2 regions of the Fundicoccus sp. Sow4_D5 genome follow, and region 1 is predicted to be linked to the other one. Evidence: riboswitches for the same ligand, from Rfam matches in the RefSeq annotation. Region 1 holds a riboswitch; the other holds the start of a gene.
What was found. Region 1 has a riboswitch for thiamine pyrophosphate ahead of thiT (energy-coupled thiamine transporter ThiT). Riboswitches for the same ligand answer to the same signal wherever they lie in the genome.
Positions count from the first base shown of each region.

Region 2: it holds a riboswitch for thiamine pyrophosphate, as region 1 does, so the genes downstream of both, ACTQ45_RS09410 (thiamine-binding protein) here and thiT (energy-coupled thiamine transporter ThiT) in region 1, are expected to answer to the same signal.

Region 1 covers NZ_JBQKLF010000010.1:85,702-90,581, reverse strand. The annotation lists gene ACTQ45_RS11150 (LysM peptidoglycan-binding domain-containing protein) at 1-21, opposite strand, end outside; gene ACTQ45_RS11145 (TatD family hydrolase) at 461-1,174, opposite strand; gene thiT (energy-coupled thiamine transporter ThiT) at 1,171-1,734, opposite strand; TPP riboswitch at 1,771-1,876, opposite strand; gene ACTQ45_RS11135 (oxidoreductase) at 2,169-3,134, shown strand; gene ACTQ45_RS11130 (hypothetical protein) at 3,310-3,855, shown strand; gene gloA (lactoylglutathione lyase) at 3,910-4,290, opposite strand; gene ACTQ45_RS11120 (hypothetical protein) at 4,420-4,845, opposite strand.
Region 2 covers NZ_JBQKLF010000007.1:134,698-139,577, reverse strand. The annotation lists partial or broken gene agaS (SIS domain-containing protein) at 331-577, shown strand; gene ACTQ45_RS09415 (hypothetical protein) at 730-855, shown strand; TPP riboswitch at 917-1,015, shown strand; gene ACTQ45_RS09410 (thiamine-binding protein) at 1,092-1,388, shown strand; gene ACTQ45_RS09405 (ABC transporter permease) at 1,360-2,136, shown strand; gene ACTQ45_RS09400 (ABC transporter substrate-binding protein) at 2,151-3,152, shown strand; gene ACTQ45_RS09395 (ABC transporter ATP-binding protein) at 3,154-3,882, shown strand; gene ACTQ45_RS09390 (hypothetical protein) at 3,956-4,189, shown strand; gene ACTQ45_RS09385 (aldehyde dehydrogenase family protein) at 4,728-4,880, opposite strand, start outside.

The DNA.
Region 1 (4,880 bases):
GCTTACTTTTGATTTACGCATGATTTACTTCATTTTTAGACTCCTTTACTCCAATTGATGTATTCGCTTACATATATATTTAGATTATAACGTTTTTATAGTGTGATGTGTTGAGTTTCTAGGTCTGTTTGCTTTATTTTAAACGAAGTAATGACGACATTAAGATAAAAGCATTTGTTCATTTTCTTGAATAACACCAAAAGCCACCAGCTCTCATTAAAATGCTAATGAGTACTGGTGACTTTTTTAGTGTTTTTTAATCTTAATTAGACCTTTATTCAATCACATGGATTCTTCACAGAATTTCCTTCCACAAAAAGCAATTAGCTTCTTACCTCGACATAACTCCAAAAATTTCAGCCGAAGCTTGACTAAATTGATACGCTCCGACGCTGTTAAACAGCCTAAGCTAAATGTGATTGAAATATCGGATGTGGACAAATTCGAAGAGTAAAGTTATTTATTTGAGTTGTTCCATCAATAAATGCCCACCCACTTCCAACTCAGTCAATGAACAACTTTTCAATTGAGCCACATAGGCTTGAATTCGTAAGATTTCATCAGGCCAAGAAGGCGTACCATTGACCCACTCTAGGGCAGTAGGGCCATCGGTTTCAAATAATAACTGCTGTGTTGGAATAAGATTAATCAGCTGATCGGTCAAGGTTGAATGCCCTGCATCGACAGAAATCGTAAAGAAACAGCCTAGCTCCAAATAATCAGTCACCAAGTCCAAAGGCCCACTATACCAGTGGATAATTTGACCATGTAATTGGTGCTTTTGTAGCAAGGCAAGTACTTCTTTTTCAGCTCCTTTTGTGTGGATATTGCAAATTTTTTGGTGCTTTTTTGCCTCCGCTAGAAAATATTCAAAAACTTCCAATTGACGCGGGTAAGCCGTTGTATCTTCTGCCCAGTGGAAGTCTAAACCAATTTCACCGATGAAATCACAATCCTGAATATAAGGTTCAATATTGTCTAAAGATGTAGTTGGCGTCACCTTCCAAGGATGAATTCCGAATCCCTTTAAGATGAGTGGATGGTCTGGAATGGATTGATAGTCAGACACAGACTCACTAACCGCTAAAGTTGTCATGTTTAAGACTTCAAAGTCCGCCAATGCCTTCTCCAGCGATGGATAATGACTGAGGTGATCATGGGCATTTATTATCATGCCAATTCACCGACAAATAAATGCCGAGCTTGCCGGTACAGAAGCAATAAAACTAGACCAGCAATTACTGTTGTGATAATGACAGATCCTCCATTAAATACAAAGGAATAAAAGCCAACAGACCAACCTTCTGGAGCAAACCGGCCCCAATAATAAACCCCAGTAATAAAGTGCCAGAAGTAACGAGCTAGAGTCCCGATAAAAGTACTCAAAAAGATATAATAAGTTGCTTTCTTCTGATTTCCCGAAGCGGTTGCCTGTTGAAGTGCCGGAGCCACAATTCCTGCTAGCCCATTAAAAGCAAAAGCTACTGGATAATCTAGCACCACTTGTATAGGGTGGATAATTGAAGCTCCGCCTAGAATAATCGTCAGTAGGCCCCATAAAAGCCCAGTAAATATCCCTGCTTTCCACCCTCGACGTAAACAAAACAATGTAATGGGAATCGAGCCCAAAGCGATATCGAAGCCTGTTCCTTCGATAGGAAACAGTGAGATAATAAAGGCCAAAGTCGCAATCACCCCAGCCTCTATATAAACAGTTAACGAATTTTTTTGCATAAAAATACCCCCTTTGATACACAAAGGAGGCTTAAGTCTTCTTAAGTCTGCAATCCCTCCGCACGTACTAACGTGATCAGGTAATAAGAGTCCCGGCATACATCCAGTCTCAATCACTCTAGTGATTCCCCTTTGCTTAGATGATATCATAGCTCATAAAAAAAACGTTGTCAATCTCGATGTTTTATAGCCCTTCCTTCAGATGATACATCTAAAGATTGTGGCGTTTTCTATGGATAAATTAGTAAGATCCTTTTCTTTTATGATGAGATATTTAATTTGATGGATGATATGAATTTAAATGATGCCTACTTCTGGACAATTAATGAATCAATGGGGTTTACTGATATTGAACACTATTTGCTAAATAAGGGTGGGTACACAAGCTGATTGCATTCAAACCAGAGTCAACACTAAATACAGAAACAATAAGAATGTACGAAGCAAATCGAATGGAAGTCATCAGACAGTTTTCTTATGAAAGTGACCGAAACTATACTTTGGACATGGTGTTGTCAATCAATGGCATTCCCATGGTTGCTTTGGAACTAAAAAACCAACTGACAGGACAAACTATTGATGATGCAAAAAATCAGTACATCAAAAATAGAAATCCAAGAGAGAAGTGTTTTCAATCCAACAAACGCGTTCTGGATTTTGACTTTTTAGACTATCCTGTAACAGAAATGACCGATGAACAAATTAAAGCGACAATCAAAGCCTTTGGTGAAGCCACTCGACGAGCGTACGAGGCAGGATTTGATGGAGTCGAAATTCACGGCGCCAATCATTACCTCATTCAACAATTTTTTTCTAACTACTCAAATCATCGCACCGATAATTGGGGTGGTAGCTTTGACAAACGCATGAATTTTCCATTGGCGGTTGTGGAAGAAGTTAAACAAGTAGTCCAACATTTCGAAAATAACTTTATTGTGGGCTATAGAATCTCACCAGAAGAAATTCATGGGATAACTATTGGCTATGACTACAAGGAATCAGCAGAATTAGTGAAGAAATTAGAGCGATATGGACTGGATTATATTCATATTTCGAACTTTGATAAATTTGATATGGGTCCAGAAGGCCTTGACGGGTCTTATGTCGAGCTTTATAAAAAAGCTATCGGTAACGAAACCCCGCTGATTACAGTAAGTAACGTCTTTACACAAGCAGATGTCGAAAACGCATTGGCGCTCGCAGATATCGTGGCAATTGGCCGAGCAGCCCTGTTGGATCCTGAATTCACACACAAACTCACGCATCAACGAAAGGACGAAATCGTTAGCGAGATGTCCGAGGATGTGATGGCATATGTCAAATGGCCTCAAGGCTTGTATGACTGGTACCGCGACGGTGCAGCTCTACCACAAGTTCCCAATCTGGAGAGTCTTTTATAAAAGACAAAACCCACTATCATAATAGGCCCAAAGGCCGGTCGGCCTTTATTTATGCCATCGATAACCAGTAGGCCTCACACCCAGCGTTCCGCGCTTGCAACATAGCCGGCAACCAACAAGTAAGCAGTGAATATATGATACAATAGAAGCAAGCGAAGATAATGAGGGGTGCAAGATGGATCAAGCAATGGAACTGGCATTTGAACAATCAAAAACGGGGGATAAGGACGAACGGTATCAATCTTATCAGACGATTATCGCAGCAACGGATCAAGAAGTATCTTGGGCGTATGAAGTGTGGGACCAGCTAATAGAAGACTTGAGTCACAAGGATAATCATCAAAGATCGCGTGCTAGTCAATATTTGGCTGGGCTGGCTAAAAGCGACCCAGACAAGCGAATGCTGGCGGATTTTCCGAAAATATGGCAGGTGACTTATGATGAAAAGTTTGTGACCGCTAGACATACACTGCAAGCTTTATGGAAAATTGGGATAGCTGGGAGCGAACAAAAAGATATGTTGCTGACGTATTTAAGCGACCGTTTTAAAGTCTGCGAGAACGAAAAAAACTATACGTTGATACGCAACGATATCATTCAAAACATGAGAAATCTATATGACTATTTTGCTAGTGAGGGGATTAAAGATCTTGCTTTGGAGCTGATTGAAACGGTGGACGACGTTAAATATCAGAAAAAATATCTAAAAATCTGGAAGTAAGCAAAAAAGGTAGGCAAGTTGAGCGAACTCAACCGGCCTACCTTTTAGTTTGAATTATTTAGCGCGCTTGACTTCGATACGGTAGCCATCTGGGTCCGTCACGAAGAAATAAGACGGTGTCCCACCTGAAAGGCCTCTTAATTCGCCTGTTTCATAAGCGGAATCCTTACAGATGCCATGCATTTTCTCCAAATCGCTGACTGTCACACCCAGGTGACTAAAGCCGTCGCCGATGGTGTAAGGCTCGGCGTCATAATTGTAAGTTAATTCAATCTGTACAGAAGAACCCGGGGAATTTAAATAAATTAAATCAAATTTATCCTCAGGGAACTCACGACGACTCGCCACTTCAAAATCGAATAGCTTCGTATAAAAGTCTAACGTCGCCTCAATATCTCTGACACGCAAGCAAATCTCAACTAATACTTGATCCATAAAATCATCCTCCAATAGTTTCTTATCTATATACTAACACGAAACGAATTTAGACGCATTGGATACACTCCAACTAGCATCATTTTTAATAGGCAATATCTCGATAAGGCACCCAAAGTACAACAAAGCCTAGGCGGAGCGGTCAAATAAATCGGATTTGACCGCCAGAAAGGCAATCGCCAGACCCATCAGGGCGGTTAAATATAAACCAGGGGCGACAGAAGCAGCTGACATGGCCAAGGAGCCAAAGGGATTATCTGCTAAACTAGCTTTCGTATCGGACAAAGTGCTTTGGAAATTGAAGAAGACGAACATTGGGAAACTGGTCGCAAGCAGTCCAAAGATAAGCACCGTCCGTTTCAAGCCAGTGCTTAATAGCTGCCTTTTGTTGGCAATAAACACCAACACTAAAATCACGACAAAAGCGATTACCGAAAACAAACCATCGCCTTCAATCCCAGGGATTCCTTGATTCAAGACCTTGAGCCAGGGCAATGTGCAAGCAAACAAACCCACGAGCGCAGCCATGGCAATGACAAGTCTTTGTGTATGCATGAAAAGCCTCCTTTTGTTAATTCTAACACTAACAA
Region 2 (4,880 bases), on a different contig from region 1:
TATATGTGATTTAACTACAGATGAATTAGTCTCATTAGACGCTGAAATTATAACGCGTGAAATTAAACAGCAATCAGAATGATGGCAAGAAGCGGTAACTCACCTGAAAGTGAAGCCGCTGTAGATGACGATAAAAACCTTATGATTTTACAGCCGTCTACATCAAACGATTAAGGTTTCGCTACGACAGGGAGTTTTATACGCATACCTTTGACAGCTCTTTTAACGTTTGACATGACAAATAATACTGACGAAGAAGATTATGTAAAATCAGTAATAAAGATGGCAAGTACAGCCTTTTCTAGAGAGGTTTAAGTAATCGTGAAAACTGACGTTGACCGCGTGATAGATTGGGGTTCTGGAAGTTTTTAGGGCTTGCTCGAGAAGCTCAACTTAAAATTTTAGAATTGACCGCTGGTAAAGTAACGACTGTTTTCGACTCTTCAATGCTTTCGTCATGGTCCAACATCTTTTATCAGTGAAAAGTCACTTATTTTCGTTTTTGTCTCAAATGATGAGTATACGAGACAATATGATTTAGATATTATATCTGAAGTAACAGGTGATCAACTAGCCGCTTTAGTTTTACCTGTTCAAGTTGAACAAATAGATCAGATGGCCATGAACGGTTTTAACATCACGCAAGGACAAAAACATGTGCCAGATGCTTACCTTGTTCTGCCATATATTATCTTATGACAAACGGTGGCTTTATTGTCTGCGATTAAAGTGAGGAATATACCAGAAAATCCTTCTCCCACAGGAACGGTGACCCGTGGGGTAAAAGGTGTAACCATTCATGAGCAAAATAATGGTTGTAAGACTAATGGACCCGTTGGGATTGATTTTTCATAATCAGTCCTAACGGATTTGTTTGCTTAACTTGTACTTGAAATTATCTTATGCTATGATGGCTTCAACACACAAGGGGTGCAATATGCTGAGATGGGACTTGCCCGAACTCTAATAACCTGATTAAGTTAACACTTACGTAGGGATGTGGTTTATTTCATATATATATTATGGTGGATAAACTTGTCTATTTCTATGTTTGCGCATTTGTGTGAAAAGAATAGGGAGGTTTTTTTTGTATGTCAAATTGTAGTTTAGCTATTCAAATTTTACCACAGCAAACGGATCAAGCAACAGTTCTTAATACGGTCGATAAGGTAATCGACTATTTGAGAGTGAATGCTAAAAGTATTGAGTTAAGTGCTTTTGAAACCACTATTGAGGGTGAATTTGATGAATTGATGGCTATATTAAAAGGTGCGATTGAAGTAGCCGGTTCACACCATCACAAAATTTTTACAAACGTTAAAATTAGCTATGACGCAGAGGGGCAAGTGTTGGGTATCGATGAAAAAGTATCAAAACATCGCCAATAAATATGCAGGATTAATTTTTGGACTGACGCTAATTTTACTTTGGGAGTTTAGCGGATACATGGGGTGGCTACCACGATTCATCATTCCCACTCCAAGTCAGATAATTACAGCATTAGTTAATGATCGTGCCAATCTTTGGGACAACAGCCGAGTGACGTTATTACAAGCCTTTATTGGTTTAGGAATCGGAATTGTTTTGGCTTTTATATTAGCAATTGTAATGGATTTAATCGAATGGTTAAATCGAGCACTTTATCCAATGTTAATTGTGACTCAAACGATACCGACGGTTGCTATCGCACCCATATTAGTATTGTTACTAGGTTATGATATGACACCTAAAATTGTTTTGGTTGTTTTAACCACACTGTTTCCAATTATTATTAGTATTTTAAATGGATTTGCTAATAGTGATCAAGACGCTGTTCGCTTGTTGCAATTAATGGGAGCAAATTTATGGCAAGTTCTTTTACATGTCAAATTACCCAATAGTTTGTCATATTTTTTTAGTGGGTTACGTGTCAGTGTTTCCTATGCTTTTGTCAGTTCAGTCGTAGCTGAATGGCTGGGGGGCTTTGAAGGCTTAGGAGTTTACATGATTCAAACTAAAAAAGCATTTGCTTATGACAAAATGTTCGCAGTTATTGTTCTAATTTCGTTAATTAGTCTGTTTTTTATGTGGGTTGTTTCGCTTTTAGAAAGAGTGTTTATCCCATGGATGTATAGAGAACGTAAGATAAGATTTTAAGGGAGCTATCATAAATGAAAAAAATGTTTAATCTACTTGTACAATCAGTTATTACATTAAGTTTATTATTCTCAATTAGCCAGGTAACACTTGTATCTGCTGTCGCTGAAAATGACTCTGTCGATTTCATTTTAGACTGGGTACCCAATACCAACCATACTGGTTTATATGTAGCAGTTGAAAAAGGCTATTTTACAGAAGCAGGCGTAGATGTCACAATTAGACGACCACCAGAAGGTAGTACAACCGAATTAGTCGGTTTAGGCCAAGCAGAATTTGGTATTAGTTTCCAAGATTCAATTGCATCGCGTTTTGCGGGTGGTTTACCAGTAACAGCTGTCGCGGCTATTCTAGAACACAATACGTCAGGAGTCATTTCAAATGAAGCTGCTGAAATTAAAGCACCTCAAGATTTAACTGACAAAAGTTATGGTACTTGGAATGACCCAATTGAATTAGCAATGATTCAATTTTTGGTGAATCAAGAAGGTGGAAATTATGAGGCTGTCAAATTAGTACCTAACCAAGCAGATAATTCTGTGGTAGGTCTAGCCAACGAGATGTTTGACTCTGCATGGATTTATTATGCATGGGATGGAATAATGGCTGACTATCAAGAGGTAGCAAGTAATTTCTTTTACTTCGCAGATTATGCTGAAGCATTAGATTTTTACTCACCCATTATAATTGCTAATAATGATTATTTGTCACAGCAAGGAGATCAAGCGACGAAAGTCATTCAAGCGATTAAAAAAGGCTATCAGTATGCTATGGAGCATCCAGAAGAATCAGCTGAGATTCTAATCAAAAATGCACCAGAATTGGAGAGCCAAAAAGACATGGTGCTTGCTTCTCAAATATGGATTAGTGAGCAATATGCAGAAGAACCATCACAATGGGGACATATAGACGAATCAAGATGGAATCAATTTTATAAGTGGTTATATGAAAATGATTTAGTTGAGGTTGATTTGACACTAGGTAACTATTTTACAAATGAATATTTAGAGGATTAACGTGTTAACTATTCAAAAAATTAATTATCAATTCGAACATCATTCTGTTTTACATGATGTGAATATGACTGTCAAACCACAACAGACTGTTGGTATTCTAGGAACAAGTGGTGTAGGTAAAACAACGTTATTTAATTTGATCGCCAGTAATTTAGAATTGCAATCTGGTAGCATCACAATAGATGGGACTGATCAAATAAAAGGGAAAATAAGCTATATGCTACAAAAGGATATGCTTTTCCAACATAAATCAGTCATTGAAAATATTATGTTACCCTTGCTTATTCAAGGCTATTCAAAAGAACAGTCGCGTTTAAGATCAGAAAATTTATTAAAAGAGTTTGAATTAGAAAAATGGGCAAACTATTATCCTAGCTCATTAAGTGGTGGGATGCGTCAGAGAATTGCTTTTTTAAGAACGATTAACTTTGGGCGAGAATGGTTGTTACTCGACGAAGCCTTTGGAGCTTTGGATGCTATCACTCGTCGGCAAATGCATCGTTGGTTTCATGGAGTTAAAAGTAAAATGAATTGGTCAACTTTATTGATCACACATGATGTAGAAGAAGCCTTAATTCTTTGCGATAAAATTTATGTGCTGAAAGGTCAACCAGGTGAAGTAGTATTAACACTTGACGTGGACTTAGCTAAGGAAGATTTTGAAGAGATTATTTTTAGTCCAGTCTTTCTTGAATATAAGCGTATTTTACTAGATGCTTTAGAAAACTAAGATCCTTGATTTTTTTCATAGATTACCTGTTATAATCTATTTAACAATAAAATTATAACAAGGCGGTGTTCAAATGAAACGATTGATGAATGCGATGATGTCATTGTGTATTTTCACAGTCACATTTTTAAGCAAAGAAATCCTAGAGCGGACAGACTTAGTGGATGTCAAAGAGAGTATTTGGCAAGAATATTTATTATTCTTACTGATATACTTGCTTGTCTATCTCTTTGTCAAATTGCTTCAATTCACTGTCAAAGGGTTGAGGAACAAAGGAGCACGTGCAAATCATAAAGTAAAACAGTAGTGTTAAAAGTTATATTATGAGGTTATATACATGACGAGATGTCATAGACTTGAACTTGAAGTGTAAAGGACAATAATAAAATGTAGGAAAAGCGCAAAATAAAGTTGTCGCTTTTCCTACATTTTTTTAATTACCCAACGTATAACATTTTCCGAGTTTCACAGTGTGACAAGCTATCAAAGAGGAGGAATCTGATAACACACGAATTATGATTGACATATCTAATCATGATTTGGCTAGGTTCTGATAAGCAACTTGGCGAAAAATAAATGTCTCGAATACAATATTTCGTTGTTTCTTGAGTCGTATCGATTTCTAAATCCAAGTGTTTCAAGGAATAGCTTTTATAAGTAGCTAAGAACTTTATTAAAACTCATCCGTTTGATTCATTATGAGCAGAAATTATATTAAATAGTTTCATTCCAATTTTCCAAACAGGCAGTCCTGTTAAATAAACCTACCCTCTAAAGCACTTCCCAATTGCTTGTAAACGAGAAGAGACACTTTAAAAGATAAAGTGAGAGCTTCAAGAATCTCCTTAAAAGACAATTCGTCTAAAACGTTTTAAGGCAGATAAAGCTACTTTACTATAAGGTGGGAATTGTTGAGGTAAGCTAAAGGGCATCTTTTTTTGATATAAAGTTCGTTGGTAGGTGAAGGTTTTAAAACTGGCCTCACCATGATAATTACC